4 regions of the Bradyrhizobium sp. NC92 genome follow, and region 4 is predicted to be linked to each of the others. Evidence: predicted binding sites of a transcription regulator. Region 4 holds the regulator's gene; each other region holds the start of a gene.
The links. Region 4 encodes PhoB, which activates phosphate uptake and scavenging genes when phosphate is short. Its sites were predicted from a motif close to TGTCATNNANCTGTCAT; they were not measured.

Region 1 (5,175 bases), 590 kb from region 4:
CAGCCGATCCCTCAGCGCGACGATCTCGTCTTTCATCGCCACCAGCTCCGACACCGAGCAGTCCGATGCCGCCAGGATCGAGTGCGGCACGGCGCGCGCCTTTTCCTTCAGTGCATGGCCCTGCGGCGTCAGGGCGATCAGGACCTGGCGTTCGTCCTCGCGCGAGCGGGTGCGCTTGACGAGATGGGCGGCCTCGAGCCGCTTGAGCAGCGGCGTCAGCGTGCCCGAATCCAGGAACAGCTTGTCGCCGATGTCCTTCACCGGCACGTCGTCGCGCTCCCACAGCACCAGCATGACCAGATATTGCGGATAGGTCAGGCCGAGCCGATCGAGCAGCGGCTTGTAGACGCGGTTGAAGGCGTGCGTGGCGGAATAGACCGCGAAGCAGATCTGGTTGTCGAGGCGAAGCGGGTCGACCGCCGTTGATTTCCGGGCCATGACGAATCTCGTACGTTTCTCCCATTCTGGGCCCGGCCGGCGGCGCATTCAATTGCGAACAATTAAATGTGAGACGCGCCGATTTAGATTGCGCGCAATCTAAATTGCCTGCGATAAAGCTGGCACCCCAACCTGGAAAGACCCGAGGAGACGAAAATGTCCGTGAACGTCCTCTACAAGACCAGCGCCAAGGCCACCGGCGGCCGCGACGGCCATGCTGCGACCCTCGACGGCGCGCTCGACGTCAAACTCACCACGCCGAAGGAGCTCGGCGGTGGCGGCGGCGCCGGCAACAATCCCGAGCAGCTGTTCGCGGCCGGCTATGCCGCCTGCTTCATCGGCGCGATGAAGTTCGTGGCTTCGCAGGGCGGCCCGAAGGTTCCGGCCGATGCCTCCGTCACCTCGACCGTCGGCATCGGCCCGCGCTCGGAAGGCGGCTTCGGCCTCGACATCGATCTTGCCGTCTCGCTGCCGGGCCTTGCCCGCGCGGAGGCCGAGGCGCTGGTCGCCAAGGCGCACCAGGTGTGCCCGTACTCCAATGCCACGCGCGGCAATGTCGACGTTCGCCTGACGGTCGTCTGATCGGCAGCGCGGATTGGCTGGCCCGGGATCCCCCTCGGGCCGGCCGCTTCCGACTGAATTTGCCACCGCGCGGCATGGCAGCGCAGCCGCGCATGCGGCCCTACGCGAGGGCCCATTGCTGGCGCAAACAAACCTCGCTAGGCCTGGGCTCAAACGTCGACACAGGAGAAGCGAAGGCATGAGTTCCGAAGCCGCAACGGGTGCCATGAGCGGACTGCGCGTCATCGATCTCACGCGCGTGCTCGGCGGTCCCTACTGCACCCAGATCCTCGCCGACCATGGCGCCGACGTGATCAAGGTCGAGCCGCCCGCAGGCGACGAGGTGCGCGAATGGGGCCCTCCGTTCCACGAGGAGGATGCGGCCTATTTCGTCGGCATCAACCGCAACAAGCGCTCGATCGGCCTCGACCTCGCCTCCGAAGGCGGGCGTGTCGTGCTGCTGAAGATGCTGGAAACGGCCGACGTCCTGATCGAGAATTTCAAGCCGGGCACGCTGGAGAAATGGGGCATCGGCAACGACGTCCTCGGCAAGAAATTTCCGCGCCTCGTGCATTGCCGGATCTGCGGCTTCGGCGCTGACGGCCCGCGCGGCGGCAATCCCGGCTATGACGCCATCATCCAGGCCATGACCGGCATGATCGCGGCGACCGGCTCGCCCGAGAGCGGGCCGATGCGGATCGGCGTGCCGCTGGTCGACATCACCACCGGACTTTATGCGGCGATCGGCATCCTGATGGCGCTGTCGGAGCGGCAGCGTTCGGGCCAGGGCCAGTTCCTGGAGACGACGTTGTACGAGACCGGCCTTGCCATCATGCATCCGCACACCGCGAATTATTTCATGCATGGCAAGCCGCCCTCGCTCACCGGCAACGAGCATCCGAACCTCGTGCCTTACGCCATCTTCCCGACCAAGACCGACAACATCTTCATCGGCGTCGGCAACGACGGCACCTTCCGCAAGCTCGCCAAGGAGATCGGCAAGCCCGAGCTCGGCACCGACCCGCGCTTTGCCCGCAACAAGGACCGCATCGCCAATCGCGAGGCGCTGCGCGCCGAGCTTGCCGCCGTGTTCAGCCAGCACGAGGCCGAGCCGCTGTGCAACCGCCTGCTCGCGGCCGGCCTGCCCGCTGGCCCCGTGCAGAAGATCGACCAGGCGCTGACCAACCCGCACACGATCGCGCGTGGCGATATCATCGAGAAGGACTGGTACAAGGGCGTCGCCTCGCCGATCCGGCTCGACCGCAGCAAGCCCAGCCTGCGCCGCGTGCCGCCGAAATTCAGCCAGCACGCGGCCGAGGTGCTGGGCGAGTTCGGCTACTCCAAGGCCGAGATCGACGCGATGGTCGAAAAAGGCACGGTCTGCGGTCCCGAGCGGAAACGCTAGGGGCCCTCACCCTTCACATCAACCAATGCCGCACTGCGGCGCGCGCACGCATGTGCAGCGCGAACGGCGGTGGCTGACCGCTCCGTGTTCGCCTATTTGACGACTTCCCATTTGGCGGCGCTTGCTGCTTTCGTTTCTCCCGCTTACACAGTCATGTGAACGTCATATGGCGCTGCTAGCGCAAGCGCTTCTTAGTGACGGGCAAGGGAGGTTTTCTTGATGGCTCTTCGACATTTTGGCGCGGCTGCGGCTGTCGCGCTCACGGTTGGTCTCGGCGCCTCGCCGGCACTTGCCGTGACCGAAATCCAGTGGTGGCACGCGATGACCGGCGCCAACAACGACGTCATCGTCAAGCTCGCCAACGACTTCAACACCACGCAGAGCGACTACAAGGTGATCCCGACCTACAAGGGCAACTACGCCGATACGATGAACGCCGGCATCGCCGCGTTCCGCGCCGGCAACGCGCCGCACATCATGCAGGTGTTCGAGGTCGGCACCGCCACCATGATGGCTGCGACCGGCGCCGTGAAGCCGGTCTACAAGCTGATGGCCGAGACCGGCGAGAAGTTCGATCCGAAGGCCTATCTGCCCGCGATCACCGGCTACTACTCGACCTCGAAAGGCGAGATGCTGTCCTTCCCCTTCAACTCGTCGTCGACCGTGATGTGGGTCAACCTCGACGAGCTGAAGAAGGCCAATGTCGAGATCCCGAAGACCTGGCCTGACGTGTTCGACGCCGCCAAGAAGCTGAAGGCGGCCGGCCATGCCACCTGCGGCTTCTCCAATTCCTGGATCACCTGGGTCAATCTCGAGCAGCTGTCCGCCTGGCACAACGTGCCGCTGGCGACCAAGGCCAACGGCCTCGACGGCTTCGACACCGTGCTCTCCTTCAACGGGCCGCTCCAGGTCAAGCATCTCGAGAACCTGGTCGAGCTCCAGAAGGACAAGACCTACGACTATGCCGGCCGCACCAACACCGGCGAAGGCCGCTTCACGTCGGGCGAATGCCCGCTCTACCTGACCTCGTCGGCGTTCTTCGGCAACGTCAAGGCGCAGGCCAAGTTCGCCTTCACCGCGGTGCCGATGCCCTATTATCCGGACGCCAAGGGCGCGCCGCAGAACTCGATCATCGGCGGTGCCTCGCTCTGGGTGATGGGCGGCAAGCCGGCGGACGATTACAAGGGCGTCGCGAAGTTCCTCACCTTCCTCTCGGACACCGATCGCCAGGTCTACATCCACAAGGCCTCCGGCTATCTGCCGATCACCAAGGCGGCCTATGATAAGGCCAAGGCCGAGGGCTTCTACAAGGACCAGCCCTATCTCGAGACGCCGCTGCTCGAGCTGACCAACAAGGAGCCGACCGAGAACTCGCGCGGCCTGCGGCTCGGCAACATGGTGCAGCTCCGTGACGTCTGGGCGGAGGAGATCGAGCAGGCGCTGGCGGGGAAGAAGACCGCCAAGCAGGCGCTAGACGCCGCCGTCGAGCGCGGCAACACCATGCTGCGCCAGTTCGAAAAGACCGCCGTGAAGTAAGGCGACCAGCGGCAGGCCGTCACCGGCCTGCCGCTTCTCTGGGGCATCATGCAAAAGCAAGCCATTTTCCAGTCGAAGCTGTTGCCCTATGCGCTGGTTGCGCCGCAGCTCGCGATCGTCCTGATTTTCTTCTACTGGCCGGCCTTGCAGGCGGTGATCCAGTCCTTCCTGCTCCAGGACGCCTTCGGCCTCTCGACCAGCTTCGTCTGGTTCGACAATTATCTCGAGCTGTTCAGGGAGCGCGCCTATTTCGAGGCGATCCTGCGCACCTTCTTCTTCTCGTTCGCGATCGCGGTGTCGTCGCTGTCGTTCGCGCTGCTGCTCGCCGTGATGGCGGACAAGCCGCTGCGCGGCTCGATGCTCTACCGCACGCTGCTGATCTGGCCCTATGCGGTGGCGCCGCCCGTCGTCGGTGTGCTCTGGATCTTCATGCTGCATCCCTCGCTCGGCGTGCTCTCGCGCTACCTGCGCACTCTGGGCATCGACTGGAATCCGCTGCTCGACGGCGACCAGGCCGCATCGCTGATCATCCTGGCCGCCGCCTGGAAGCAGATCTCCTACAACTTCCTGTTCTTCCTCGCCGGCCTGCAGAGCATCCCCAGAAGCGTGCTCGAGGCCGCCGCGATCGACGGCGCGCGCCCGATGCGCAGGTTCTGGACCGTGACCTTCCCGCTGCTGTCGCCGACCATCTTCTTCCTCCTGGTCGTCAACATCGTCTACGCCTTCTTCGACACGTTCGGCATCATCGACACCATGACCCGCGGCGGCCCCGGCAAGTCGACCGAGACGCTGGTCTACAAGGTCTATTCCGACGGCCTGCTCGGCGGCAATCTCGGCAGCTCGGCGGCGCAGTCGGTGATCCTGATGATCATGGTGATCGTGCTCACGGGCATCCAGTTCCGCTTCGTCGAACGCAAGGTGACCTACTGATGGTCGAGGAAGAGGGCTTTCGGCGCTACGTCGCCCACATCATCCTATGGATCGGAATCGCGATCGTCGCCTTCCCGGTCTACATCGCAATCGTCGCCTCGACCCAGGACAACGCCGTGATCGCGAACGGGCAGATGTCGCTGCTGCCCGGCGGCCACTTCTTCGAGACCTACTACCAGACCATCTTCGTCGGCACGAGCGGCTCGACCCGCGAGCCGGTCGGCAACATGATGCTGAACTCGCTGGTGATGGCGCTGCTGATCGCGGTGGGCAAGATCGCGATCTCGATCATCTCGGCCTATGCG
Region 2 (5,175 bases), 1.3 Mb from region 4:
TCGCAATGACGGAGGACGTGGTGACTATCTTGCCAGAGCCCACTCGCCGATGATGCGGAAGCGCGCCTTGGCATCATCCTGCTTGAACAGCGCGATGCGGTCGACCGCTAGCGCGTCGAGCTGCAGCGCCGCAAAACGCTCCCGCAACATCTGCAGGATCGGCCCGCGCCGTTCCGCATCCAGGCGCCCCGTCAGCGTCATGTGGAAGCGGAATTCTTCCATCACGTAGGGATAGCCCCAGCGGTCGAGATAGTCGCGCTGCCGCTCGCTGAGCTTCTCCGGCTTGCGCCGGGCGCGATCTTCCGCCGTCAGCGCGGCGCGAAATGGGTCGAACTCGCGAACGCAATCGGCGGCAAGTTGCTCCAGCGCCTCGACCGGCTCGGCCGGAATCACGGCAATGAAGCCGCTGATGGAATCCACAATTGGCGAGATCACGGGATGCGGCCGCGCCTCGGCGGCGAAGGCCGCGCAGGCAGCCTTCAGATCGGCTTCGGTCTTGCCAGGCGACAGCGCCATCGGCGCCTTCAGCGTGGCGTGAAAGCCGTATTTGCGGGGATCGGCGCTGACCTCGCGCCAGTCCGGCGCGACATGCAGCGCTTGTTGCGGAAACGGCAGCTCGTCTCCGGTATAGGCGTCATAGCCGAGCAGCTCCGCGCCGAAGCGGGAGAGGGCGCTGTCGCTGCCGGCGGCAAAATAGATCGCGTAGCGGGGGAAACCTGTCATTACCTCAGCATAACCAATTCATGCCGCAACGATAGCCTCGCGCGGCGTTGCTGCCGTGGTGAGCAGCCGCGTCGCGTCGGTGAGATACACGAGCTTGCCGCCTGAGATCACCGCGATCAGCCGCGGCCGCAGCTCCAGGCTGTCGTCGACGAGGAGAATGTCAGCGCGGCGTCCCTCCGCGAGCAGGCCGCGATCGGTGAGGCCGGTTGCGCGCGCCGGGCCGGCGGAGACCAGATCCCAGGCCTGAGCCAGCGGCACCACGCCATCGGCGGCCAACCGGAATGCGGCGAGCAGCTGCGCCGGATAGTAATAGTCCGACGCCAGCACCGAGCAGAGCCCTTTGGCGATCATGTCGGCGGCCCTGGTCCAGCCGGTGTGGCTGCCGCCCCGCACGACGTTCGGCGCGCCATAGACGATGGCATCGCCGTGGCTGGCCGCAGCCCGCGCCGTTTCCTCGTTGATCGGAAATTCCGCGATCAAGGCGCCGAGCTCGCGAAATTCCCGGCGCATCGTTGGGCTCGCGTCGTCATGCGAGAGCATCCGCACCTCGGCTGCGCGGGCAAAAGCGGCCAGCCGTGATACCGAAGCCGGCACCTCGGCGGCGCGCGAGACCACACGCTCGACCAGCTTGTCAAAATCCTCGCTCGACAGCCCGGTGCGCTCCACCATGCGGTTGCGCTTGCGCGGCTTGGCCATGTCGGCGACCGTGCCGTCCATGTGATCATTGAAAGCGAACAGGTCGACGCGGCCCTCGCTGAGCCATTGTGCGATCTCGGCCTCGGCATCGAGATTGTAGGTCTCGTGCCGCAGGTGGAAGCGGGTGTCGGCGGCGAATTGCGGGCGCTGCCGCTCGATCGCCTCCATCAGGCCGCGCGCATTGTCGGCGCTGCGCAGGCCCGGCTCCCAGGAGCAGGTCGTGGCGTGAAACACGGTGGTGATGCCATTGCTGATCGCCTGGCGGTCGCTGTCGGCGAGCGCAACGTCGGTCGGAAAGTCGACGCCGGCGCGCGGCATCATCTGCCGCTCGAAGGCATCGCCATGCAGATCGACGATGCCGGGCAGCACCAGCAGGTCACGCGCGTCGAGCGCCAGCCGCGCCCGGCCGCGAGAGGCATCGATCGCTGCAATGTCCGTTCCGGAGACGAGAAGAGAGGTTTCGGCGAGCTCGGCGCCGATCAAGGCCCGGCCGCCTTCGATGAATATGTCTGTCACGCGACCGCGCTTCGTTTGCTGGCAGGGGAATTGGCGAGTGAGCTTGCCCGTGCTTCGTATGTCGAGAGGAAATCTTCAATCCCGAGCTTGCGGAAATCGGGCAGCGTCGCGCGCAATTTGTCGTGATCCCAGTCCCACCAGGCAAGCTTTGCAAGGCGTCCGGCGATCTCCTCCGAGAACCGCCGCCGTACGATACGGGCTGGGTTGCCGGCGACGATGGTGTAGGCCGGCACGTCCTTGGTGACGATCGCGCCGGCGGCGATCACCGCGCCGGTGCCGATGTTGCGGCCCGGCAGCACGATCGCGCCATGGCCGATCCAGACGTCATGGCCGATATGAACGTGATGCTGGCGCCGCCAGTCGAAGAACTCGGAATCGTCGCTCTCACCCTCGAAATAGGCGCTGGAGCGGTAGGTGAAGTGCGCCTGCGTGGCGCGATGCATCGGATGGTTGCCGGGATTGATCCGGATCATCGCCGCGATCGAGCAGAATTTTCCGATGGTGGTGTAAGTGATCTGCGCGTCGTTCACGACATAGGAGTAATCGCCCATCGCCACTTCATGCAGGATGGTGCGGGCGCCGACCTCGGTATAGGCGCCGAGCTTGGTCTCGTGCAGCTTGGCCGAGGGATCGACGGTCGGCTGAACCGAAAGAGCTTTGGCGGCCATGTTGCATCCGAAGTGCGAGGGCGGGGCGTTTTTCTTCGAGCGGCTGGATGACGATGTCATGACAACGAGATGACAGGGGATGACGTGCGTAGGATCGCCGCATCGCAGCGCGTGTGTCACACAAGTGTTAAGCACGGGCGTTAGCGGTTGGCTCCAGCTACTCTGGAGCCCCTGTATGCTGGTGGTTGAAGGCCTGACGTGTCGCTTCGGCGCGAAAGCCGCGGTGGACGACGCTTCGTTTCAAGTTTCCCCCGGTTGCTTCGTCGGTGTGATCGGGCGATCCGGCGCCGGCAAGTCGACATTGCTGCGGACCATCAATCGCCTCGTGACGCCGACCGGGGGACGCATCCTGTTCGACGGCGTCGACGTCACCTTGCTGCGCGGCAAGGAGCTGCGGCAGTGGCGCGCCCGCTCGGCGATGATCTTCCAGCAGTTCAACCTGGTCGGTCGGCTCGACGTGCTCACCAATGTCCTGATGGGCCGTCTCGCCACGATGCCCGCCTGGCGCTCGCTGTCGCAGGCCTGGCCCGAGCAGGACAAGGCGCTGGCGATGTCGGCCCTCGAGCAGTTCGACATCGCTTCGCTCGCTGCCCAGCGGGCCGACCAGCTCTCCGGCGGCCAGCAGCAGCGCGTCGCGATCGCCCGCGCGCTGGTGCAGCAGCCCGACATCATCCTCGCCGACGAGCCGATCGCCTCGCTCGATCCGCGCAACACCAAGATCGTGATGGATGCGCTTTTGCGCATCAACAAGCATTTCGGCATCACGGTGCTCTGCAACCTGCATTCGCTCGATCTGGCCCGCACCTACTGCGACCGCCTGATCGGCATGGCCGCCGGGCGCGTGGTATTCGACGGCGCGCCTGCCGCGCTGACCGATCACGTCGCGCGCGAGCTCTACGATCTCGAAGCTGCCGACGTCGTGGGTGGCCTGCCTGTCCCGGCGCCCGAGGGCGTGCCGGCGCTCGGAACCGCCGCAGCCGCCTAAAGCCGCATCGCACCTGTTCAATTGCCAGTTTGCGTCAACCGACCCCCAACCGATGAAGAGGGCATCATGATCACTCGCAGATTAATCCTGGCCGGCGCCGCTGCGCTCGCTTTCACCGCCTCCGCCTCGGCCGACGACTGGAAGGCCAAGTATCCCGAGCTGACCTTCGCCGTCGTCCCGGCCGAGAACGCGTCGGGCGTCACCGAGCGCTGGGCACCGTTCATGACTTATCTATCGAAAGAACTCGGCGTAAAGGTCACGCTGCGCATCGCCAACGACTATGCCGCGGTGATCGAAGGCCAGCGCGCCGGCAATATCCACATCGCCAGCTACGGCGCGGCCGCGTTCGCGCGTGCCCGCCTGACCGGCGTCAAGTCCGAGGCCTTCGCCAACGACATCAACGCCGACGGCTCGACCGGCTACTATTCGGTGTTCTTCGTCAAGGCAAGCAGCGCCTACAAGAAGATCGACGACCTGAAGGGCAAGAACCTCGGCCTCGTCGACCCGAACTCGACCTCCGGCAACAACGTGCCGCGCTTCGAGCTCGACAAGATGGGCATCCACGATGCCGACGCCTATTTCGGCAAGGTCGTCTTCACCGGCAGCCACGAGAACGCGATGCTGGCGCTGGCGCAGGGCACGGTCGAAGTCGCTGCCAACCAGTGGACCAGCGACGACGATTCCACGCTGGCGCAGATGCTGACCAAAGGGATGCTGAAGAACGCCGACGGCTCGGCGATGAAGAAGGACGATTTCCGCATCATCCACAAATCGGCGCCGATCATCAACGGCCCCTATGCCTACAATTCCGACCTGCCGGAAGACGCCAAGACCGCCATTGCCAAGGCGTTCTTCGACGCGCCGGCCAAGGACAAGGCCGCGTTCGACCGTCTCTCCGACGGCCAGAAGAAGGGCTTTCATCCCGCCACCACCAAGGACTGGGATGGCACGATCGAGCTGATCAAGTTCGTCGACGCACTGCGTAAGAAGAAGGCGTCCTGAGTCTTCGGGACGATGCACCTGAGCCGGGTCCCAAAGACCCGGCTCTTTCTTTGACGGGACCTGTTTCGACCCCATGACGACAGCGGTTTCGATCCTCCCCGAGCAGCAGCTCGCCGCGCTCAACGCTGCCTATCGCCAGGCGGTTTCACGCAGGCGGCTTCGTCTCCTGTTGGGAGCGGGCGTGTTTGCCGCCGCGCTGGCTCTCGCCGCGATCGGCGCCGAAGTGAATTTGCGCACGCTGTTCACCTATTTCGGCAACTTCGTCAGCTATTTCGACCGCATCCTCACGCTCGACAGCGGCCAGCGGGTCTGGACCGATGTCGGCGAGTGGTTCTGGGGCTGGCGCAAATGGCTGAAGATGCTGGGTGAGACGCTGCTGATCTCCTATGTCGGCACGCTGATCGGCGCGACCTTCGCCTTCGCCCTCAATTTCTTCGCGGCCGAGAACACCTCGCCCGCGCCCTGGCTGCGCTTTACCGTGCGGCGCCTGCTCGAATTCGCCCGCACCGTTCCCGGCATCGTCTTCGCGCTGGTCTTCGTCATCGCCTTCGGGCTCGGGCCGATGGCGGGCGTGCTGGCGATTGC
Region 3 (5,175 bases), 690 kb from region 4:
CGCGGCCATCACCGGCGCACTGTCGCTGTACCTGAACTTCATCAACCTGTTCACGCTGCTGCTGCAGCTCCTCGGCCAGCGCGAGTAGGCGACAGGACCGAGCGAACGACACGAACCCCGGCCGAGAGGCCGGGGTATTTGTTTGGGGCGGGAGCGCGCCACACGCTCAATGTCATCGCCCGCGAAAGCAGGCGATCCAGTATTCCAGAGGCAGTCGTGATTGACCGAGAGGCCGCAGCGTACTGGATTCCGCGCCTTCGCGGGGAATGACGGCGGAGAAAGTGGAGGGTCCGCTCGCAATGACGGGGGCGGAGGCGGCGGAACCCCTTCCGGCCGCCGCGGGAACACTCTAATCTTCCCGCCATGTCCGCACCCGATATCAGGCCCACCACCGAGGCCGACCTTCCCGCCATCACCGCCATCTACCAGCAGGCCGTCCGCGAGGGCACGGCGACGTTCGAGCTGGAGCCGCCTGACCTTACGGAGATGACGCGCCGCTATCGCGCGCTGATCGACGGCGGCTATCCCTATTTCGTCGCCATGCTGGACGGACGCGTGGCCGGCTATGCCTATGCCGGCGCTTACCGGCCGCGGCCGGCCTACCGCTTCACGGTGGAGAACTCGATCTATCTGGATCCGTCCTTCCACCGCCGCGGCGTCGGCTCAATGCTGCTGGAACGGCTGATCGCCGAATGCGAGACGCGCGGCTTCCGCCAGATGATCGCGGTGATCGGCGATTCCGCCAATGCCGGATCGATCGGCGTGCACACAAGGTGCGGCTTCAAGATGATCGGCACGCATCCCAGCGTCGGGCTGAAATTCGGGCGCTGGCTGGACACGGTGATGATGCAGCGCGACCTCGGCGAGGGCGCGCGCACGGTGCCGGGGAAGTAAGCTCGGTTTCGTAGGGCGGGCAAAGCGCAAGCGTGCCCACCGTTCGCGGCGATTGAGATAGGACGTGGGCACGGCGCGGTGCGCCTTTGCCCACCCTGTACCCTTGTGGGGTTCGTGGCGGCCTTCGGATGTAGACTGGCCGTCCGGGCCGATCCGCCGGGAGCAGCCTTGTCCACCTGTGCCTCGAGCACCGACGTAGGAACCGCGCCCCGGCGGAGCGACCGCGATCGAGATCCGGTAGGAGGTCGCGCCAAGAGCGCCGGTACAGGGACTGATCAGGATCGTGGTGGCCCGCCTTGCGAGCAAGGAGGTCTCAACAATGATCGAAGATGTACGCTGGTTCGTCGGGATCGACTGGGCAACGCGGAGCCATAGCGTTTGCCTGCTGGATGCCGCGGGAAGACAGGTTGCGCAGCACGAGTTCGACCATGGCGGCGCCGGGCTGACGGAGTTGCGTGACTGGCTGCTGGAGAAGACCAAGGCCGCACCGGGACAGATCGCCGTGGCGATCGAGATGCCGCACGGCCCGGTGGTGGAGATGCTGCTCGAGCACGGGTTTGCGGTGTTTGCCATCAATCCCAAGCAACTGGATCGCTTCCGCGATCGCTTCACGGTGGCCGGTGCCAAGGACGACCGCCGCGATGCTCATGTGCTCGGCGCCTCGCTGCGCACTGACCGTGCTGCTTTCCGTCGGCTTGTGGCAGACGATGCGGCGATGATTGAGCTGCGGGAGTGGTCGCGCCTGGCGGACGAACTGCAGCAGGAACGCACGCGGCTTGCCAACCGCTTGCGTCAGCAGTTGTGGCGATATTATCCCCAGGCCACCAAGTTGACCGACGATGTCGCCGACGAATGGTTCCTGGCGCTTTGGCAGAAGGTGCCGACCCCCGCCAGTGCGGTCAAGGCCAGCGAGAAGGCCATCGCAGGTGTTCTCAGGGACTATCGTATCCGCCGTCTCAATGCGGCGACGGTGCTCGGGACTTTGCGCGAGGCACCGCTGTTCGTAGCCCCCGGCACGACGGAGGCAGCCTGCGCTCACATCCGCAGCCTGGCGGCACGTCTGCACCTGGTCAATCGGCAGATCAAAGAGGCTCATCAGAACCTGGACCGGCTATGTGCCGAGTTCGAAGGAGAGGAGAAGCCGTCGGGGCAGAGCTCGGAGCAGTGCGACGTGACGATCCTACGCTCCTGGCCAGGAATCGGCAGGATCAATCTCGCCACACTGCTCGCCGAGGCCGCAGAGCCCCTGCGCAGACGAGATTACCATGCTCTGCGCGCCTTGGCAGGGGCTGCGCCGGTGACGCGGCAAAGCGGCAAACAACGCTTCGTGATCCGCCGCCTCGCCTGCAACAGGCGGCTACAGAGCGCCGTCCATCACTGGTCGCGTGTCGCCATCCAACACGACGCTGCCAGCAGGCGACGGTATGATGCCTTGCGCAGAAAAGGACACGGTCACGCGCGGGCTCTGCGCAGCGTGGGAGATCGCTTGCTTTTTGCCCTGTGCACGACGCTCAAGCGACAGACCCCATACGATGCGGACCATAACGGCACAAAGAACTCCGCGAACGGGTGAGCCCCATTCCTTTGTTCGGCCGGGCGACCATTCCTTCGTCCCGACCTGCCGAGCGCCAGAGCGCCGCCCGCAGATGCTGTCCAGGATGCCGAAGGCACCGGCAAAGCCGGCGCGCAGCGTCCTGGACTGCATCGAGCACGGCGCTACCATATTGCCCTATAAGGACGTTCCCCTTGACCAAGGGTAGGAGGTCCTACGGCAGCGTTCGTGCCGCTACACCACCGCCAGCTTGCGATCGATCACCAGCAGCACGCGCTCGAGCTCGTGGCCGCGGCGCAGGATCAGGCCGGTCGCCGAGATCACGCTGTACATGCCTTGCTTGCGCGCGAGGCGCGGGTCCTTCTCGATGCGGTAGATCGGCACTTCCGAGGCACGGCGATAGACCGAGAACACGGCGCGGTCCTTCAGGAAGTCGATGGCATAGTCGCGCCACTCGCCGTCGGCGACCATGCGACCGTAGAGATTGAGAATCCGGTGCAGCTCGAGCCGGTTGAAGGTCACCCGGTTCGGCGGCGCATGCGCCGCGGCGGGACGCGCCGCCGCGCGCTGCTCGCTCGGCTCGGCATCCTCCGACGTCAGACTCATGGGAAGCGCCTCCTCATCGCACGGCTATGACCCGGGTCCGCGAAGACCGTCCCCGGAACCGCGTTCATGACACTTGCATGATTGCGCCAACCGTTCCGCGCCGCAAGGGGCTCAACCGGTCGAATCGACAGTGCGTCTGGGCACACGCAAGGGTGGAACTCCGTCGCGGCAAACCGTCACGGGATCGTTAGCAGGAATCATAGTATCGCCGCTTTTCCGCCAACCGCCCGCCGCCCTGCATTGCGAAAAGACTGGTGTGCGTTGACCCGGTCCTTTCGGTTCCGGATTCCTCAGCCCCCAGCCCCCCGGGGTCGAACAGGATCGGGTCTGTACGCACGACAAGGAGGGCCAACGCAAGTTGGTCCTTTTTTGTTTGTGCCGCGATGTTTCCGGCCACTGTCATTCCGGGGCGCGCCTCTTGGCGCGAACCCGGAATGGCGAAGCATCAATTGCTGAGACGTTCTGCTTGCTTCAATGCAGCGACGTGTACGCCGCACCCAACATCGGGCCCGGTCGCTCGCGGCTGCCGTCCTGAACGTAGACCACCGCGCCGTCGACGCCATCGCGCGTGAGATTTTCGATCGGCACCGTCCAGCTCTCCGGACGGCCGGTCCAGTCGCCGACCTTGAGCAGGTTGCGCACCACATTGTGATAGGTGACCTGCTGTCCGCGGTTCTCGCCGCGGGTGATCGCGATCGGCACCGACTTGGCGATCGAGCAGATCCAGACCTCGCCATGCGAGACCGTGGGCTCCTTGCTCGCGGCCACCGACACGTTGATCTGCTTGCCCGAGAGCGACATCGTCACCGGCACGCTCATCACGCCGTTGCCCTTGTCGGTCTTGCCGATCGCGTTCTCGATGCCGGCGCGATCGCTGCCGATGACATGCGTGGAGCCGTTGACCACGACCTGTGGCGTGTAGACCTCGCGGTCGCCGCGCATGCGCGAATAGGCGCGCTGCCGTGCAGAGAAACGCGAATCCGCCAGCGTGTCCTTCCAGCCGAGATAGTCCCAATAATCGATCGGCATGCTCAGCGCGATGACCGAGGGATCCTTGGAGAGATCGCCGATGATCTGGTCGGCGGGCGGGCAGGAGGAGCAGCCCTGCGAGGTGAACAATTCGACGACGGCGCGGGGATCAGCCTCGGCAGGACGAATGACGGCGATGATCGCACATATGCCGAGAGCGCCCGACCAGAGCGCACCGGTCCAACGTGGAATCAGATGGGAAGCCGTCATTGTCGTCATGTCGAACGCCGCACACCGTTGCTCTCAGAGGGAAATCTTATCGCCGGATGGTCACCGTAGTCTTACGGGGCGCGGTACATTCATCCATCCGGGCCACCGTCCGAGGGGAGGTTTTCCGCCGGGCGGGCCCATCTGAAGCGTACCGCAAACGCGCGAAGGCGGCCTTTGATAGGCCGCCTTCGTTAAGGCTTCTACTCACTTCGCAGTGAGCCATCGTTCACAAATCCGCGCTTACGCCGCGAGCTTGCGCAGCACGTAGTGCAGGATGCCGCCGTTGCGGTAGTAGTCGAGCTCGTCCAGCGTATCGATGCGGCAGAGCAGCGAAACGCGCTGCAGCGAACCGTCGCCGGAGACGATCTCCGCGGTCAGCTTCTGGCGCGGCTTGAGGTCGCCGACGAGGCCACGCAGCGTGACCTTCTCGTCGCCCTTGAGGCCCAGCGACGACCAGGAGGTGCCTTCCTCGAAGGTCAGCGGCAGCACGCCCATGCCGACCAGGTTGGAGCGGTGGATGCGCTCGAAGCTCTGGCAGATCACGGCGCGCACGCCGAGCAGGCGCGTGCCCTTGGCGGCCCAGTCCCGCGAGGAGCCGTTGCCGTATTCGGCGCCGGCGAACACCACCAGCGGCACCTTCTCTTCCTGGTACTTCATCGCGGCGTCGTAGATCGACATCTGCTCGCCGTCGGGCCAGTGCTTCGTCAGGCCGCCCTCGGGGATGTTGCCATCGGCGCCCTTCAGCATGAAGTTCTTGATGCGGATGTTGGCGAAGGTGCCGCGCATCATCACTTCATGGTTGCCGCGGCGCGTGCCGTACTGATTGAAGTCGGCCGGACGCACCTGGTGCTCGCTGAGATATTTCCCGGCTGGCGAGGTGAGCT
Region 4 (5,175 bases):
GATCGCATCCGAGTTCGCCGAGAGCGACGGCCTGCACCAGTCCGGCCTGATCCTGCTCGGCCTCCTGCTGTTCGTGCTGACGTTCTTCGTGCTCGCGGCCGCCCGGTTGATGCTGCTGCGCCTGGAAACCAAGGCGGGGAAGTGAAGCCATGAACCCGATCTATTCGCGCCGCCGCCGCTGGGACATCGTCATTCGCGGACTCTGCATCGCAGCCGCTGCGTTCGGCGTCACCTGGCTCGCGCTGATCCTGATGACGTTGCTCTACAACGGCCTGGCCGGGCTCAACCTCCAGGTCTTCACCGAGAACACGCCGCCGCCCGGATCGAACGAAGGCGGTCTGCTCAACGCCATCGTCGGCTCACTGATCATGACCGTGATCGGCGTCGGCATCGGCGCGCCGCTCGGCCTGTTCGCCGGTACCTATCTTGCCGAATACGGTCGCAACGACAAGCTGACCTCGGTGATCCGTTTCATCAACGACATTCTCCTGTCGGCGCCCTCGATCATCATCGGCCTGTTCATCTACGGGGCGGTGGTGGTGCCGATGCGCGGCTTCTCGGCGATCGCGGGCAGCCTCGCGCTCGCCGTCATCGTGATCCCGGTCGTCGTGCGCACCACCGAGGACATGCTGCTGCTGGTGCCGAATCCGCTGCGCGAGGCGGCCTCTGCGCTCGGTCTGCCGCGCTCGCTGGTGATCAAGCGCATCGCCTATCGTGCCGCGCGTTCCGGCCTCATCACCGGCGTGCTGCTGGCGACCGCCCGCGTCGCGGGCGAGACCGCACCGCTGTTGTTCACGGCGCTGTCGAACCAGTTCTTCAGCCTCGGCCTGAACAAGACGATGGCGAACCTACCTGTCACCATCAACAACTTCGTGCAGAGCCCCTACGAATATTGGAAGCAACTCGCCTGGAGCGGCGCGCTGCTCATCACCCTGACCGTGCTTGCCCTGAACATTGGCGCGCGCATCCTTGGCGCCGAGAGGACTGCAAAATGAGTGAAATGTCTGTTTCCGTCAGCGCGCCGACCGTTCATCCCGGCTCGCAGCCGCTGCCCGAGGCGCCCGCCAAGGTCACCGCGCGCAACCTGAATTTCTACTACGGTGAGCACCACGCGCTGAAGAACATCAATCTGACGCTCGGCACCAACCGCGTCACGGCGTTCATCGGCCCGTCGGGCTGCGGCAAGTCGACCCTGCTGCGCATCTTCAACCGGATGTACGACCTCTATCCGGGCCAGCGCGCCACCGGCCAGCTGCTGCTTGACCAGACCAACATCCTCGACGCCAAGCTGGACCTCAACCTGTTGCGGGCCCGGGTCGGCATGGTGTTCCAGAAGCCGACGCCGTTCCCGATGACAATCTACGAGAACATTGCCTTCGGCATTCGTCTGTACGAGAAGATCTCGAAGTCGGAGATGGACGGCCGTGTTGAGAAGGCGCTGCGCGGCGGCGCGCTGTGGAACGAGGTCAAGGACAAGCTCAATGCCTCCGGCCTGTCGCTCTCCGGCGGCCAGCAGCAGCGCCTCTGCATCGCCCGCACCGTCGCGGTGCGGCCCGAGGTGATCCTGTTCGACGAGCCTTGCTCGGCGCTCGACCCGATCTCGACCGCCAAGGTCGAGGAACTGATCCAGGAATTGTCCGAGAACTACACGATCGCGATCGTCACCCACAACATGCAGCAGGCGGCGCGCGTCTCCGACAAGACCGCCTTCATGTATCTCGGCGAGCTGATCGAGTTCGACGACACCAGCAAGATCTTCACGTCGCCGAGCGATCGGCGCACGCAGGATTACATCACCGGCCGGTTCGGCTGAGGAGACGGAATATGGGTTCTGAACATACCGTAAAGGCCTTCGACAGCGATCTTCAGGAGCTCACTCGCCTGGTCGCCGAGATGGGCGGCATCGCCGAGCGCATGATCGTCGATTCCGTCGACGCGCTGATCCGCCGCGACGTGGCACTCGGCCAGCGCGTCGTCACCACCGACGCCGATCTCGACGCGCTGCAGAAGCGCATCGAGGAGCGCGCCGTGCTCACCATCGCCCGCCGCCAGCCAATGGCCGTCGACCTGCGCGAGATCGTCGGCGCCATGCGCGTTGCGACCGATCTCGAGCGCATCGGCGATCTCGCCAAGAACATGGGCAAGCGCGTCGCGGCGCTGGAGACGGATTTCCATCCGCTCAAGCTGTTCCGCGGCCTGGAGCACATGACAGACCTCGTGCAGCAGCAGGTCAAGAGCGTGCTCGACGCCTATGCCGCGCACGATTTGCCGGCGGCGATGGCGGTGTGGAAGGGCGACGAGGAAGTCGACGCCATCTGCACCTCGCTGTTCCGCGAGCTCCTCACCTATATGATGGAGGATCCGCGCAATATCTCGTTCTGCATCCACCTGATGTTCTGTGCCAAGAACATCGAGCGGATCGGCGACCACGCCACCAACATCGCCGAGACCGTGTTCTACATGATCGAGGGCCAGGCGATCACCGACAAGCGGCCGAAGGGCGACATGACGACCTTCGCCACGACGGTGCCGAATACCTAAGGAGCGACGACAACATGGGCGCACGCATTATGGTGGTAGAGGACGAGGAAGCTCTCACCGAGCTTCTCCGCTACAACCTCGAAGGCGACGGCTATGACGTCGAGACGGTGATGCGCGGCGACGACGCCGACACCCGCCTCAAGGAGCACATTCCCGATCTGATCGTGCTCGACTGGATGCTGCCGGGCCTGTCGGGCATCGAGCTGTGCCGGCGGCTTCGGACCCGTCCCGAGACCAAGCAGCTGCCGATCATCATGCTCACCGCGCGCGGCGAGGAGAGCGAGCGGGTACGGGGCCTCGCAACCGGCGCCGACGATTACATCGTCAAGCCGTTCTCGGTGCCGGAGCTGCTCGCGCGCGTGAAGGGTCTGCTCAGGCGCGCCAGCCCCGAGCGGCTCGCCACCGTGCTCGCCTATGGCGACATCGAGCTCGACCGCGACAAGCGCCGCGTGGCGCGCTCGGGCCGGCCGATCGATCTCGGCCCGACCGAATATCGCCTGCTGGAGTTCTTCCTGGAGCATCCCGGCCGCGTGTTCTCGCGCGAGCAGCTGCTCGATAGCGTCTGGGGCCGCGACATCTATATCGATGAGCGTACCGTCGACGTCCATATCGGCCGCCTGCGCAAGCTGCTCAATCTCGGCCGCGAGCAGGACCCGATCCGCACCGTCCGCGGCGCCGGCTACGCGCTGGATGATCGCTTCGCGAAGGCCGAGCAGACGTAAGATCTGCGAGCTGTTGGTGTGGTGAGCTGCGGCTACACCCTCAACCGTCATCCCGGGGCGCGCCCAGCGCGAGCCCGGGATCTCAGCGCGAGCGCTTGCGCTCGTCGCGATCAACCCAAGGACTTTGTTTGGCGAAGACCCGGCGTGACCATCTCGCGCAGCAATTGCGCCCTGTGGTTATGGATCCCCGCCTTCGCGGGATGGCACCGAGTGAGTTCAGCCGTCATCGTGTGACGGCTGCCGTATGTGCAGCCAACTAATTCCGCAAGCTCAGCGCGTGCTCGGCTTCGCCGGTGCGCGACGGCGGTCCGCTGCGGGCTGATAGGCCACGCGCGAATGCTGGGCGCAATAGGGCAGGCCGGAGAGCGCCTTGCCGCCGCAGAAGAAGAAATCCGGGCTCGAGGGATCGCCGACCGGCCAGTGGCAGGTCGCCTCGTTCAATTCCAGCAGCGACAGGCGCTGGCTCATCGGCACCACGTTGTCGTAGGTAACCGGCTCGGCTTCCACCTCGACCTCGAAGGCCTGCGCCAGCGCGGTGTTGCCGCGCGCAACGGGTCGCGTCACGCGCATCATGTGCTGCGCGGGCCGTGCCTTGCGCGGCCGCGGTGCTGCCGATGAAGGGCTCTTGGCGCGGCCGGACAGGCCGAGCCGGTGCACCTTGCCGATCACGGCATTGCGGGTCACATTGCCGAGCTCCGCCGCGATCTGGCTGGCCGAAAGTCCGGCCTCCCAGAGCTTCTTCAGCTGCTCGACGCGATCATCGGACCAGGTCAAAACCGTCATTGCACCCTTTCCCTCGCAGCGCGCCTGCCATCCTGGAGCCTTCGCCGCGATTGCCTAAAGCCTTGAAAAACCCGTGCCGCCAGAATCCCTTAAGGCTCGCCGGGCGCGCTCAAGACGCCCGAACGTTTACGCCGGTACATGAGGACTTTTGGGATCAGAACTGCTGCACGAGATGTCGTATCTGACAGTCCAAACGCTACAATATGGCGTGACTCCCGCGCAAGAGTCCGCCGACTCGCTTCCACATGTTCCGTGGTGAAAAACCCGCAAAATCGGCACCGCAAGACTACGGATTCAGCGTTTCGCGAGGCTTTCCGGGCGGCATTGACACCCGTCTTTCCAGGCATAAGATAGTGCCACGTGCCGCCCTTAAAAGGCGGCACGTTTCGTTTTCCGGGGCCGGTCAATGGTGCGTTGCGCAATGCGTGCCTCACACCGTCCGCAACATTCAAGTGACGTCATGACTAACAGCGCCGCGCCGCATTTGCTCCCCGTCTTCGCCAGGGCCGACCTCGGTTTCGAGCGCGGCGAAGGCTGCTGGCTGATCGCGACCAATGGTGATCGCTATCTCGATTTCACCTCGGGCGTGGCGGTGAATGCGCTCGGCCACGTTCATCCCGCGCTGGTCAAGGCGTTGCAGGAGCAGGCGACGAAGCTCTGGCACATGTCGAACCTGTTCCAGAGCCCCGATGGCGAGAAGCTCGCAAGCCGCCTCTGCAATGAGAGCTTCGCGGACTTCGTATTCTTCTGCAATTCCGGCGCCGAGGCGCTGGAAGGTGTGGTCAAGCTCGTCCGCCATCATCACTTCTCCAAGGGCCATCCGGAGCGTTATCGCATCATCACCTTCGAAGGCGCCTTCCATGGCCGCACGCTGGCGACGCTCGCCGCCACCGGGTCTGCGAAATATCTCGAGGGCTTCGGTCCGCCGATGGACGGCTTCGATCAGGTGCCGCACGGTGACCTCGACGCCGTGAAGAAGGCGATCGGCCCGCACACCGCCGGCATTCTCATCGAGCCGATCCAGGGCGAGGGTGGCGTTCGTGCTGCGCCTCACGCCTTCCTGAAGGTGTTGCGCGAGCTCTGCAACGAGCGCGGCCTGTTGCTCGCCTTCGACGAGGTGCAGACCGGC

Region 1: ugpB (sn-glycerol-3-phosphate ABC transporter substrate-binding protein UgpB) is a predicted target of PhoB. The motif match lies at 2,554-2,570, and genes of this name have one in related genera.
Region 2: phnC (phosphonate ABC transporter ATP-binding protein) is a predicted target of PhoB. The motif match lies at 2,662-2,678, and genes of this name have one in related genera.
Region 3: N2602_RS01940 (DUF2794 domain-containing protein) is a predicted target of PhoB. The motif match lies at 3,119-3,135, and genes of this name have one in related genera.

What each region holds. Positions count from the first base shown of each region.
Region 1 is NZ_CP104171.1:294,418-299,592, reverse strand. It holds gene N2602_RS01425 (MarR family winged helix-turn-helix transcriptional regulator) at 1-438, opposite strand, end outside; gene N2602_RS01420 (organic hydroperoxide resistance protein) at 595-1,020, shown strand; gene N2602_RS01415 (CaiB/BaiF CoA-transferase family protein) at 1,199-2,404, shown strand; gene ugpB (sn-glycerol-3-phosphate ABC transporter substrate-binding protein UgpB) at 2,624-3,940, shown strand; gene ugpA (sn-glycerol-3-phosphate ABC transporter permease UgpA) at 3,989-4,870, shown strand; gene ugpE (sn-glycerol-3-phosphate ABC transporter permease UgpE) at 4,870-5,175, shown strand, end outside.
Region 2 is NZ_CP104171.1:960,785-965,959, forward strand. It holds gene N2602_RS04475 (DUF1045 domain-containing protein) at 25-723, opposite strand; gene N2602_RS04480 (alpha-D-ribose 1-methylphosphonate 5-triphosphate diphosphatase) at 742-1,935, opposite strand; gene N2602_RS04485 (chloramphenicol acetyltransferase) at 1,932-2,603, opposite strand; gene phnC (phosphonate ABC transporter ATP-binding protein) at 2,779-3,588, shown strand; gene phnD (phosphonate ABC transporter substrate-binding protein) at 3,655-4,590, shown strand; gene phnE (phosphonate ABC transporter, permease protein PhnE) at 4,664-5,175, shown strand, end outside.
Region 3 is NZ_CP104171.1:401,758-406,932, reverse strand. It holds gene N2602_RS01955 (Bax inhibitor-1/YccA family protein) at 1-88, shown strand, start outside; gene N2602_RS01950 (GNAT family N-acetyltransferase) at 364-894, shown strand; gene N2602_RS01945 (IS110 family transposase) at 1,214-2,467, shown strand; gene N2602_RS01940 (DUF2794 domain-containing protein) at 2,681-3,052, opposite strand; gene N2602_RS01935 (thioredoxin family protein) at 3,524-4,300, opposite strand; gene acnA (aconitate hydratase AcnA) at 4,532-5,175, opposite strand, start outside.
Region 4 is NZ_CP104171.1:8,063,929-8,069,103, reverse strand. It holds gene pstC (phosphate ABC transporter permease subunit PstC) at 1-145, shown strand, start outside; gene pstA (phosphate ABC transporter permease PstA) at 150-995, shown strand; gene pstB (phosphate ABC transporter ATP-binding protein PstB) at 992-1,813, shown strand; gene phoU (phosphate signaling complex protein PhoU) at 1,825-2,541, shown strand; gene phoB (phosphate regulon transcriptional regulator PhoB) at 2,556-3,263, shown strand; gene N2602_RS37500 (GcrA family cell cycle regulator) at 3,534-4,046, opposite strand; gene N2602_RS37495 (aspartate aminotransferase family protein) at 4,507-5,175, shown strand, end outside.